DNA from 4 places in the Streptomyces sp. NPDC048211 genome. Region 4 is predicted to be linked to each of the others. Evidence: riboswitches for the same ligand, from Rfam matches in the RefSeq annotation. Region 4 holds a riboswitch; each other region holds the start of a gene.
What was found. A riboswitch is a leader RNA that binds a small molecule or an ion and turns the genes downstream of it on or off. The one in region 4 is predicted to bind S-adenosylmethionine.
Positions count from the first base shown of each region.

Region 1: it holds a riboswitch for S-adenosylmethionine, as region 4 does, so the genes downstream of both, thrC (threonine synthase) here and ACGFZA_RS19275 (aminotransferase class V-fold PLP-dependent enzyme) in region 4, are expected to answer to the same signal.
Region 2: it holds a riboswitch for S-adenosylmethionine, as region 4 does, so the genes downstream of both, ACGFZA_RS21155 (putative leader peptide) here and ACGFZA_RS19275 (aminotransferase class V-fold PLP-dependent enzyme) in region 4, are expected to answer to the same signal.
Region 3: it holds a riboswitch for S-adenosylmethionine, as region 4 does, so the genes downstream of both, ACGFZA_RS21780 (putative leader peptide) here and ACGFZA_RS19275 (aminotransferase class V-fold PLP-dependent enzyme) in region 4, are expected to answer to the same signal.

Region 1 is NZ_JBIDAD010000013.1:49,825-52,017, forward strand. Features, by position in the region: gene thrC (threonine synthase) at 1-1,110, opposite strand, end outside; SAM riboswitch class I at 1,128-1,254, opposite strand; gene ACGFZA_RS34955 (glucosyl-3-phosphoglycerate synthase) at 1,408-2,193, shown strand, end outside.
Region 2 is NZ_JBIDAD010000005.1:342,474-344,666, forward strand. Features, by position in the region: gene ACGFZA_RS21150 (sugar ABC transporter permease) at 1-824, shown strand, start outside; SAM riboswitch class IV at 1,106-1,218, shown strand; gene ACGFZA_RS21155 (putative leader peptide) at 1,258-1,374, shown strand; gene ACGFZA_RS21160 (LLM class flavin-dependent oxidoreductase) at 1,448-2,193, shown strand, end outside.
Region 3 is NZ_JBIDAD010000005.1:496,266-498,458, reverse strand. Features, by position in the region: gene ACGFZA_RS21790 (esterase-like activity of phytase family protein) at 1-113, shown strand, start outside; gene ACGFZA_RS21785 (N-acetylmuramoyl-L-alanine amidase) at 425-1,015, shown strand; SAM riboswitch class IV at 1,123-1,267, shown strand; gene ACGFZA_RS21780 (putative leader peptide) at 1,245-1,370, shown strand; gene ACGFZA_RS21775 (glutathione S-transferase C-terminal domain-containing protein) at 1,558-2,193, shown strand, end outside.
Region 4 is NZ_JBIDAD010000004.1:676,157-678,349, reverse strand. Features, by position in the region: gene ACGFZA_RS19275 (aminotransferase class V-fold PLP-dependent enzyme) at 1-1,177, opposite strand, end outside; SAM riboswitch class IV at 1,351-1,468, opposite strand; gene trpD (anthranilate phosphoribosyltransferase) at 1,559-2,193, opposite strand, start outside.

The DNA of each region.
Region 1 (2,193 bases), on a different contig from region 4:
CACCCCGCCCGCCGTCTCGGCGAAGATGCCCTCGGTGCGGGCCAGCAGCTTGATCGCGTCGACGACCTGCTCGTCGTTGACGTCCTCGACGGCGCCACCGGTGCGGCGGGCGATGTCCAGGACGTACGGGCCGTCGGCCGGGTTGCCGATCGCCAGGGACTTGGCGATCGTGTTCGGCTTCTGCGGCCGCACCACGTCGTGGCCGGCCTTGAAGGCGGCGGAGACCGGGGAGCAGCCCTCGGCCTGGGCGCCGAAGATCTTGTACGGCTTGTCCTCGACCAGACCGAGCTTGATCAGCTCCTGGAGCCCCTTGTCGATCTTCGTCAGCTGGGAGCCGGACGCGATCGGGATGACGATCTGGTCGGGCAGCTGCCAGCCGAGCTGCTCGCAGATCTCGTAGGCGAGGGTCTTGGAGCCTTCGCCGTAGTACGGGCGCAGGTTGACGTTGACGAAGCCCCAGCCCTCGCCGAGCGGGTCACCGATGAGCTCGGAGCAGAAGCGGTTGACGTCGTCGTAGTTGCCCTCGATGCCGACCAGCTCACCGCCGTACACCGCGGCCATGACGACCTTGCCCTGTTCCAGGTCGTGCGGGATGAACACGCACGAGCGCAGGCCGGCACGGGCGGCGGCGGCGCCCACGGCGCCGGCCAGGTTGCCGGTGGAGGAGCAGGACAGGGTGGTGAATCCGAAGGCGCGGGCGGCCTCGACGGCGATCGCAACGACGCGGTCCTTGAAGGAGTGCGTCGGGTTGCCGGAGTCGTCCTTGACGTACAGGCCGCCGGTGACGCCCAGCTCGCGGGCGAGGTTGTCGGCCTTGACCAGCTTGGTGAAGCCGGGGTTGATGTTGGGCTTGTCCGCGACATCGGAGGGAACCGGCAGCAGCGGCGCGTAGCGCCAGATGTTGTTGGGTCCGGCCTCGATGCGCTTCTTCAGCTCGTCCGGGGAGCCGCTCGGCAGGTCGTACGCCACTTCGAGCGGCCCGAAACAGGACGCGCAGGCGAAAAGGGGACCGAGTGCGAAGCGTTCTCCGCATTCGCGGCAGGAAAGCGCCGCGGCGGGACCGAGGTCCAGGGAAGATTCAGTGTTTGCTGCAACAGTCTCAACAGCCATGATGGCGAGGCCCTTTCTCCTCATCTTCCTCGCGACGCATTTCGTCACGAGACGGAATTGGCACCTTCCCCACCTGACCTCGCGGTCGGCGGGAGGGTTGCCGGGACTTCAACGGGCCGTTCCCTCTGTCCCTCTGGATGAGCGCTGTGGCACTGGACCATGGATCCAGGCGTTTATCGGCGGACGGACCCCGGCATGCGACGGCCATCTGCGTTGTTCAAGACTGTAACCGAAGCACCGGACTGTTGAGATAGTCGTCCGAACCGCGAGATGGATCACATACAGGGAGTATCGACCGTGCTGGAAGAGGTCGAACGCTGGCTGACCAGGCGTTCCTGGTCAGCCGCCGACCGTCCGCTGGACCGTCTGCTGCACGCCCGAAACGGTGCGAACGGGCCGAGCGTGAGCGTGGTGCTGCCCGCACTGAACGAGGCGGAGACGGTCGGTGACATCGTCGCGACGATCCGGCGCGAGCTCATGGAGAAGGTCCGGCTGGTCGACGAGCTCGTGGTGATCGACTCCGGTTCGACGGACGCCACCACCGAGGTCGCCCGCCGCGCCGGCGCCCGGGTCGTCCACCGCGACGCGATCCTTCCGCGCGTCCCCGCCGTCCCCGGCAAGGGCGAGGTGCTCTGGCGGTCGCTCCTGGTGACCGGCGGTGACATCGTCTGCTTCATCGACGCGGACCTGAAGGACTTCTCGGCGGACTTCGTCTCCGGCATCGTCGGGCCGCTGCTGACCGACCCGGACGTGCAGTTCGTCAAGGCGATGTACGACCGCCCCCTCGGCAAGAGCGCGGGGCAGGGCGGTCGCGTGACCGAGCTGGTGGCCCGGCCGCTGCTCAATCTGCACTGGCCGCAGCTGGCCGGCTTCGTCCAGCCGCTGGGCGGCGAGTACGCCGTGCGCCGCTCGCTCCTGGAGCGGCTGCCCTTCCCGGTCGGTTACGGAGTGGAGCTGGGCCTGCTCGTCGACGCCCTGCACACGGTCGGCCTGGACGCGCTCGCCCAGGTGGACGTCGGGGTCAGGATCCACCGCCACCAGGACGGCCAGGCCCTCGGACGGATGGCGGCCGCCATCTACCGC
Region 2 (2,193 bases), on a different contig from region 4:
TCTTCGCGAAGGTCGGAGTACCCGCCTTCGTCGTCACCCTGGCCGGCAACCTCGCCTGGAACGGACTGATGCTCCAGGTGCTGGGCGCCGACGGAACGGTCAACATCCCCGCCGACAGCGTCGTCGCCGAGATCTACTCGACCATCTACCACAGCCCGGCCGCCGCCTACGCGACCGCGGCCGTCGGGGTCGGACTGTTCCTGACCGCCTCCCTCCTGGACGCGGCCCGCCGCAGGGCCGCCAGAGTGCCGTCCCGCCCGGTCGCCGAGATCCTGCTGCGCGCGGTCGTCATCGCCGCCATCGCCTTCGTCACCGCGTACATCCTCAACCGGTACCAGGGCCTCCCGCTGGCCCTCCTGATCTTCCTGATCGTGCTGGTGGTCCTGGACTTCGTGCTGCGCCGCACCACGTACGGACGCAAGGTCTTCGCGGTCGGCGGCAACTCCGAGGGTGCGCGGCGGGCCGGCATCAGTGTGCCCTTCGTCCGGATGTCCGTCTTCTCGATCGCCGGCACCATGGCGGGCGTCGGAGGCCTCTTCCTCGCCGGGCAGATCCAGTCGGCGAGCCAGACCTCGGGCGGCGGCAACCTGCTGATGAACGTCATCGCGGCCGCCGTGATCGGCGGCACGAGCCTGTTCGGCGGGCGGGGTTCCGTCTGGTCGGCCCTGCTCGGAGCCCTGGTGATCGGGTCCATCCAGTCCGGGATGAACATCATGGGGGTGAGCAACGCGGTCCAGTTCATGATCACGGGAGCGGTTCTGCTGGCGGCCGTGGTCGTCGACTCGCTGTCCCGCAGGAGCCAGAAGGCCGCGGGGCGTGCGTGATCCGTACGCGTGCGAGGCCCCACGAGTGCTGTCCCGTGCCGGGGAACAGAGCGCGCAAGATCAGTACGCGTGCGCGCTCCACGAGTGCTGTCCCGTGCCGGGGAACAGAGCGCGCAAGATCAGTACGCGTGCGCGTCCCGCAAGTGCCGTTCCGTGCCGGGGAACAGAGCGCGCGGTCGCGTTGTTCTGCGCCATGGCAGTGCCCGCACGACCCGTGTGTGCGCGACCATGATCTACCGGGGCATTGCGTGGCGCTGTCGGCACGCGTAGCGTTCCGGACAGGTCATGAGTGTCAGCGACAAGCCCTGGCTTGCTGACCGGCAACCCTCCTGCGCGGCGGGGTGCTCCAGGTGACGACCAGGCGGGGCCCGTCCGGGTTCCGCAAGCGCGAGGCCCCCGGGCCCGCCGAGCCGGAAGAGCGGAGGCCACGGTCATGCCACCGGTGTCCCACCCGTTCGTCAGGGTGCTCGCCCCGCGCCGCCGCGTTCATCTGTACTCCCGGCCGCACATCGACCTCCAGCGCGTGGCCGGCGCGCTCTGTTGTTCCTGACCCGTACCCGCGACGCCGAACCTCCCGACGAGGCCCGGCGATCACCCACGGTCGATCAGGAAGGCACCCTTTCGTGTCCGCATCGTCATTGCCGCACCCTCCCCTGTCCACGTCCCCGCTCCACCTAGCCGTCGCCCTCAACGGCGCGGGCTGGCACCCCGCCGCATGGCGCGAGCCGGAGGCCCGTCCCGGAGAACTGCTCACCGCCGCCTACTGGACCGACACCGTCCAGGAGGCCGAACGCGGCCTGATCGACTTCGTGACGATCGAGGACGCGCTCGGCCTCCAGTCCTCGCGGTTCACGGAGCCGGACGGACGTACCGACCAGGAGCGCGGGCGCCTCGACGCGGTACTCATCGCCGCCCGAGTGGCCCCGCTGACCCGGCACATCGGACTCGTCCCCACCGTGATCACCACGCACACCGAGCCCTTCCACATCTCCAAGGCGATCGCCACCCTCGACTACGTGAGCACCGGCCGGGCCGGTCTGCGGGTCCAGGTGTCGGCCCGGAGCCACGAAGCGGCCCACTTCGGCCGCCGGACGTTTCCGCGCTTCCGCGTCGAGGACCTGGACACCCCGGCCGTACGCGACCTGACCGCCGAACTCTTCGAGGAGGCCGCCGACTACGTCGAGGCGGTACGTCGCCTCTGGGACAGCTGGGAGGACGACGCGGAGATCCGCGACGTCGCCACCGGCCGCTTCATCGACCGCGACAAGCTGCACTACATCGACTTCGAGGGAGCGCACTTCAGCGTCAAGGGCCCCTCGATCACCCCCCGGCCCCCGCAGGGCCAGCCGGTCGTCAGCGCGCTGGCGCA
Region 3 (2,193 bases), on a different contig from region 4:
ACTTCGGGATGACCGACGGGGCGGGCGCGTTCGACGCGGACGGCCGGCTGGTCGGCTCGGGCATCGGGACGTCCGTGACGCTCCTGAAGCTGCCGCGCCCGCTCACCCACTGACGGGCGGACGCTCCCGGGCCGCCGTGCGCCATCGCCCGGCGGTCCGGGCGCAGGACCCGTATCCTCCTCAACTCACTCCGCCTCAGCTCGATTTCGGGCTGACGCCGTCTTCCGCCACTCGCCCGGCGCCCGTACGGTGGGGCGCGCACTCCGCTCGGTCGTACATCGGACGTCACCTCCCGGTCACCGGACGCGAGGGAGTCACGGGATGCCGGGGATTCGGGTACCGGCATCCCGCGCGATGCCGCAGGGCTGCGTGAGGTCCGTTCCGGAGCGTCCCGCTGCCCCCTCCCCCACACTCAGGAGTACGCATGGACCGCAGAAGGATCCTTCAGGGCGCGGCGGCGACGGCTGCGGCGGCCCTGCTGCCCGCCTCCGTCCGCGCCACCGCGGCGACGGCCGGCACGACGGACTACCCGGCCGCCCACTGGGTTCCGGCTTCGACGTCCAACTACACCGTCTCGACGCGGCCTTCGGCATATCCGGTGCAGTACGTGATCATCCATGTCACCCAGGAGACCTTCTCGGACGCCGTGGCGATCTTCCAGAATCCGGCGAAACAGGTGTCCGCGCACTACGTGGTGCGCTCGGCGGACGGGTACATCGACCAGTGCGTGCGGGAGAAGGACATCGCCTGGCACGCGGGGAACTGGGACTACAACACCCGCAGCATCGGCATCGAGCACGAGGGCTATGTGGACCAGCCCTCGTACTTCACCGACGCCATGTACGAGAAGTCGGCGCTGCTGACCGCCTCGGTGTGCGACCGCTACGGCATCCCCAAGGACCGCGCGCACATCCTCGGCCATGTACAGGTCCCCGGCACGGATCACACGGATCCGGGTCCGCACTGGGACTGGGTCCGCTACATCCGTCTGGTCAACCTGCTGGGCGCGGGCTGAGCCGGGGCCCGGCCCGAGGGGAGTCCCGGCGCCCGGTGACCATCAGGCGAGACGGCTCGTCCCGCCTTCTTGACGGCGCCTCCGGGCGCACCGAAACTGACGTGGACGGTCACGATTGTCAGCGCTGCCCGGGCGGGATCTCCCGTTCGTGCGGTCATCGGCCCCGGCCCGCTGACAGGCAACCCTTCCACCGCGATGGGGTGCCCCGGGTGACGACCGGGTCCTGTTGGTGCGACAGGGCAAGCGCGGTCTCGCGTCTCGCGAGCCCCGATGGCGGGACCGGTGGGAATTGCCCAGGAACGGCTTGACGAGGCGCTTGCACATCGATCTCCTGCGCGTCTCCAGCGCTTACTAGTCCGCGCCCCGGACCCGTCCCGGTCCGGTCTGCCGGACTCCTCGTCCCGGCGTGATCGCACCGGGCCCCGACGGGTCCTCCCGGTCCGGACCGGTACGCAGGCGCACTCGTTCCGTATCCGGCCGCCGGTGCCCACAAGGCGGCGGTGGCTTCGTCGTTCCCCTCAGGGATCCCCATAGGGAGAGTCATGCCCGAGACAGCTTCGCGCGGTTCCAGTACAGGCAGCTCGCCGAAGTACGGCACCGCTTCGTCCGCCTCCGCTTCCCGCGCCGCAGGCCTGCGCCCCTCGTCGGGCGTTCCGTCCCCCCGCTTCCACAGCCGGATCGGCGTCGGCCTCGCCGGCGGCTTCTATCCGGCGCCGCACCGCTATGAACTGTTCCTGTCGGCGAGCTGTCCGCGTTCGCTGCGCATCTCCATCACACTCGGCCTCCTCGGCGTGAAGGACTCGGTCGCCACCACGCTCCTGACCCACCCGGCAGGGACCCCCGAGGGCTTCGCCTCGCTGCGCAGGGCGTACGAGGCCACGGTGCTCCACTACGACGGACCGCTGACGGCTCCCGCGCTGTGCGACCGCTGGAGCGGCCGCATCGTCAGCAACCACACGCCCGACATCCTCCGCGACCTCGCGGGGCTGCTGTCCGGGCACGACGAGGCGCGCCCTTCCGCACTCCACCCGCCGTCGCTCGCGGCGGACATCGAAAGCCTGCGCGATCTGCTGGAGCGGAACGTGACACCGTCCGCCGCGGCAGCGGAACGGACGGCGGCGCTCGACCTGATGGAGCGCCATCTCTCCTTGCAGCCGTATGCGTTGGGTGCGGAGCTG
Region 4 (2,193 bases):
CGACGTCCTGCGGGTCGCTGCCGAGCAGGGTGCGCACGAGGGGGTGGGCGCAGAAGAGTCCGTCGCGCACGCCGATGCCGTACTCGGCGGAGAGCGCCGCGGCGAAGTGCGAGCTGTTCCAGCCCTCCACCACGAAGGAGATCACGCCGACGCGCGGGGCGTCGTCGCCGAACAGCGAGAGCACCTTGACCTGGGGGACCTCGGCGAGTCCCGCGCGGACCGCGGTGACGAGCTGCTGCTCCCGGGCCACCAGGCTGTCGAATCCGGCCTCGGTGAGCGCCTTGCAGGCGGAGGCGATGGAGTATACGCCGATGACGTTGGGGGAACCGGCCTCGTGGCGGGCCGCGGTGGTGTGCCACGCGACATCCACTCCGCCGTCGGCGCGCCGGGCGACTGTACGGGAGGCACCGCCCCCGGCCAGGTAGGGCTCGGCGTCGCGCAGCCAGTCGGAGCGGCCGGCGAGGACGCCCGAGCCGAACGGCGCGTACAGCTTGTGGCCGGAGAAGGCGACCCAGTCGACGTCCAGCTCGGCGATGTCGACGGGGTGGTGCGGGGCGAGCTGGGCGGCGTCCAGCACGATCCGGGCGCCGTGGGCGTGCGCGGCGGCGGCGAGCTCCTTGACCGGCCACAGTTCGCCGGTGACGTTGGAGGCGCCGGTGACGCAGACCAGCGCGGGGCCGTAGGGGTCGCGGCCGGCGAGGGCCCGCTCCAGCGTCGCCACGGCCTCGTCCGGGGTGCGGGGGGCGTTCAGGTAGGTCACGCGGGCGTCGCGCCAGGGCAGCAGCGAGGCGTGGTGCTCGGTCTCGAAGACGAACACCTGGCAGTCGGCGGGCAGCGCGGCGGCGAGCAGGTTGAGCGAGTCGGTGGTGGACCGGGTGAAGATCACCTGGTCCTCGGCGCGGCAGCCGAGGAACTCCGCGACGGTCACGCGGCTGGCCTCGAAGAGGTCCGTGGAGAGCTGCGAGAGGTAGCCGGCGCCGCGGTGGACGCTGCCGTAGTACGGCGCGTACGCGGCCACGTCGTCCCACACCCGCTGCAGGGCCGGAGCGCTGGCGGCGTAGTCCAGCGCGGCGTAGGTGACCTCACCGCCGGTGACCAGCGGAACCGTCACATCCTTGCCCAGAACGGGCAGAGGGGCACAAAGGGACTGGTCGGCGGCAGCGGTGAAGACAGACATGACGAACTCCCGTAACAGGCAGGCGAATTCCGCGTGCCTGCGGGTACGCGGCAGCACGGAGGGAAGAAAGAGGGTGTGCGGAGTAGGGCCGAAAAGCCCTATCGCATTCGCGTGCTCACAAGAGGCTCCCTGAGGACCAGGACCCCACGGGTGGACATCTCACGATGTCGAGGGGTCCGCGCTTGCCGCAGACCTCGCTGCCTGCGGCCTGGTCTTCACCCGGGGCACCCCGCCACGGACGGAGGGTTGCCGGACAGCGGGCCGGGGCCGTAGTCGCTGTCACTCATGACCTGCGCAGCATCTTGCCATACGGAGCGGAACGCGCAAGGCGCAGTCCATGATCTGGACTGCGCCCTGCCTCACATTCCGTACGCCGGCCCCTCAGGCGTTGCTGGCCACGACCCATCTCTCCAGCGCCCGGCCTGCCGCGCCCGAGTCGATGGACTCGGCGGCCTTGGCCATCCCCGCGGTGAGCTGCTCGACGAGCGTGCCCTCCCCCGGGTCCAGGGCGACGAGCGCCGCCGCCGAGTTGAGCAGCACCGCGTCCCGTACGGGGCCCGTCTCGCCGGCGAGCAGCCGGCGGGCCACATCGGCGTTGTACGAGGCGTCGGCGCCCCGCAGCGCCTCGACCGGCACCAGGTCGATGCCGACGTCGCGCGGGTCGAAGGCCTCCTCGCGCACCACGCCGTCCCTGGCGACCCAGACGCGGGAGGTCGCGGTGGTGGTCAGCTCGTCCAGGCCGTCGTCGCCCCGGAAGACCAGGGAGGAGTTGCCGCGCTCGGCGAGGACGCCCGCGACGATGGGCGCCATCCGCAGGTCGGCGACGCCGATCGCCTGCGAGCGCACCTTGGCCGGGTTGGTGAGCGGCCCGAGGATGTTGAACGTGGTCGGCGCGCCGAGCTCGGACCGGGCCTTCGCCGCGTACCGCAGGGCGGGGTGGAACTTCACGGCGAAGCAGAAGGTGATGCCCGCTTCCTCGGCCACCTCCACCACCCGCTGCGGGGGCAGTTCCAGGT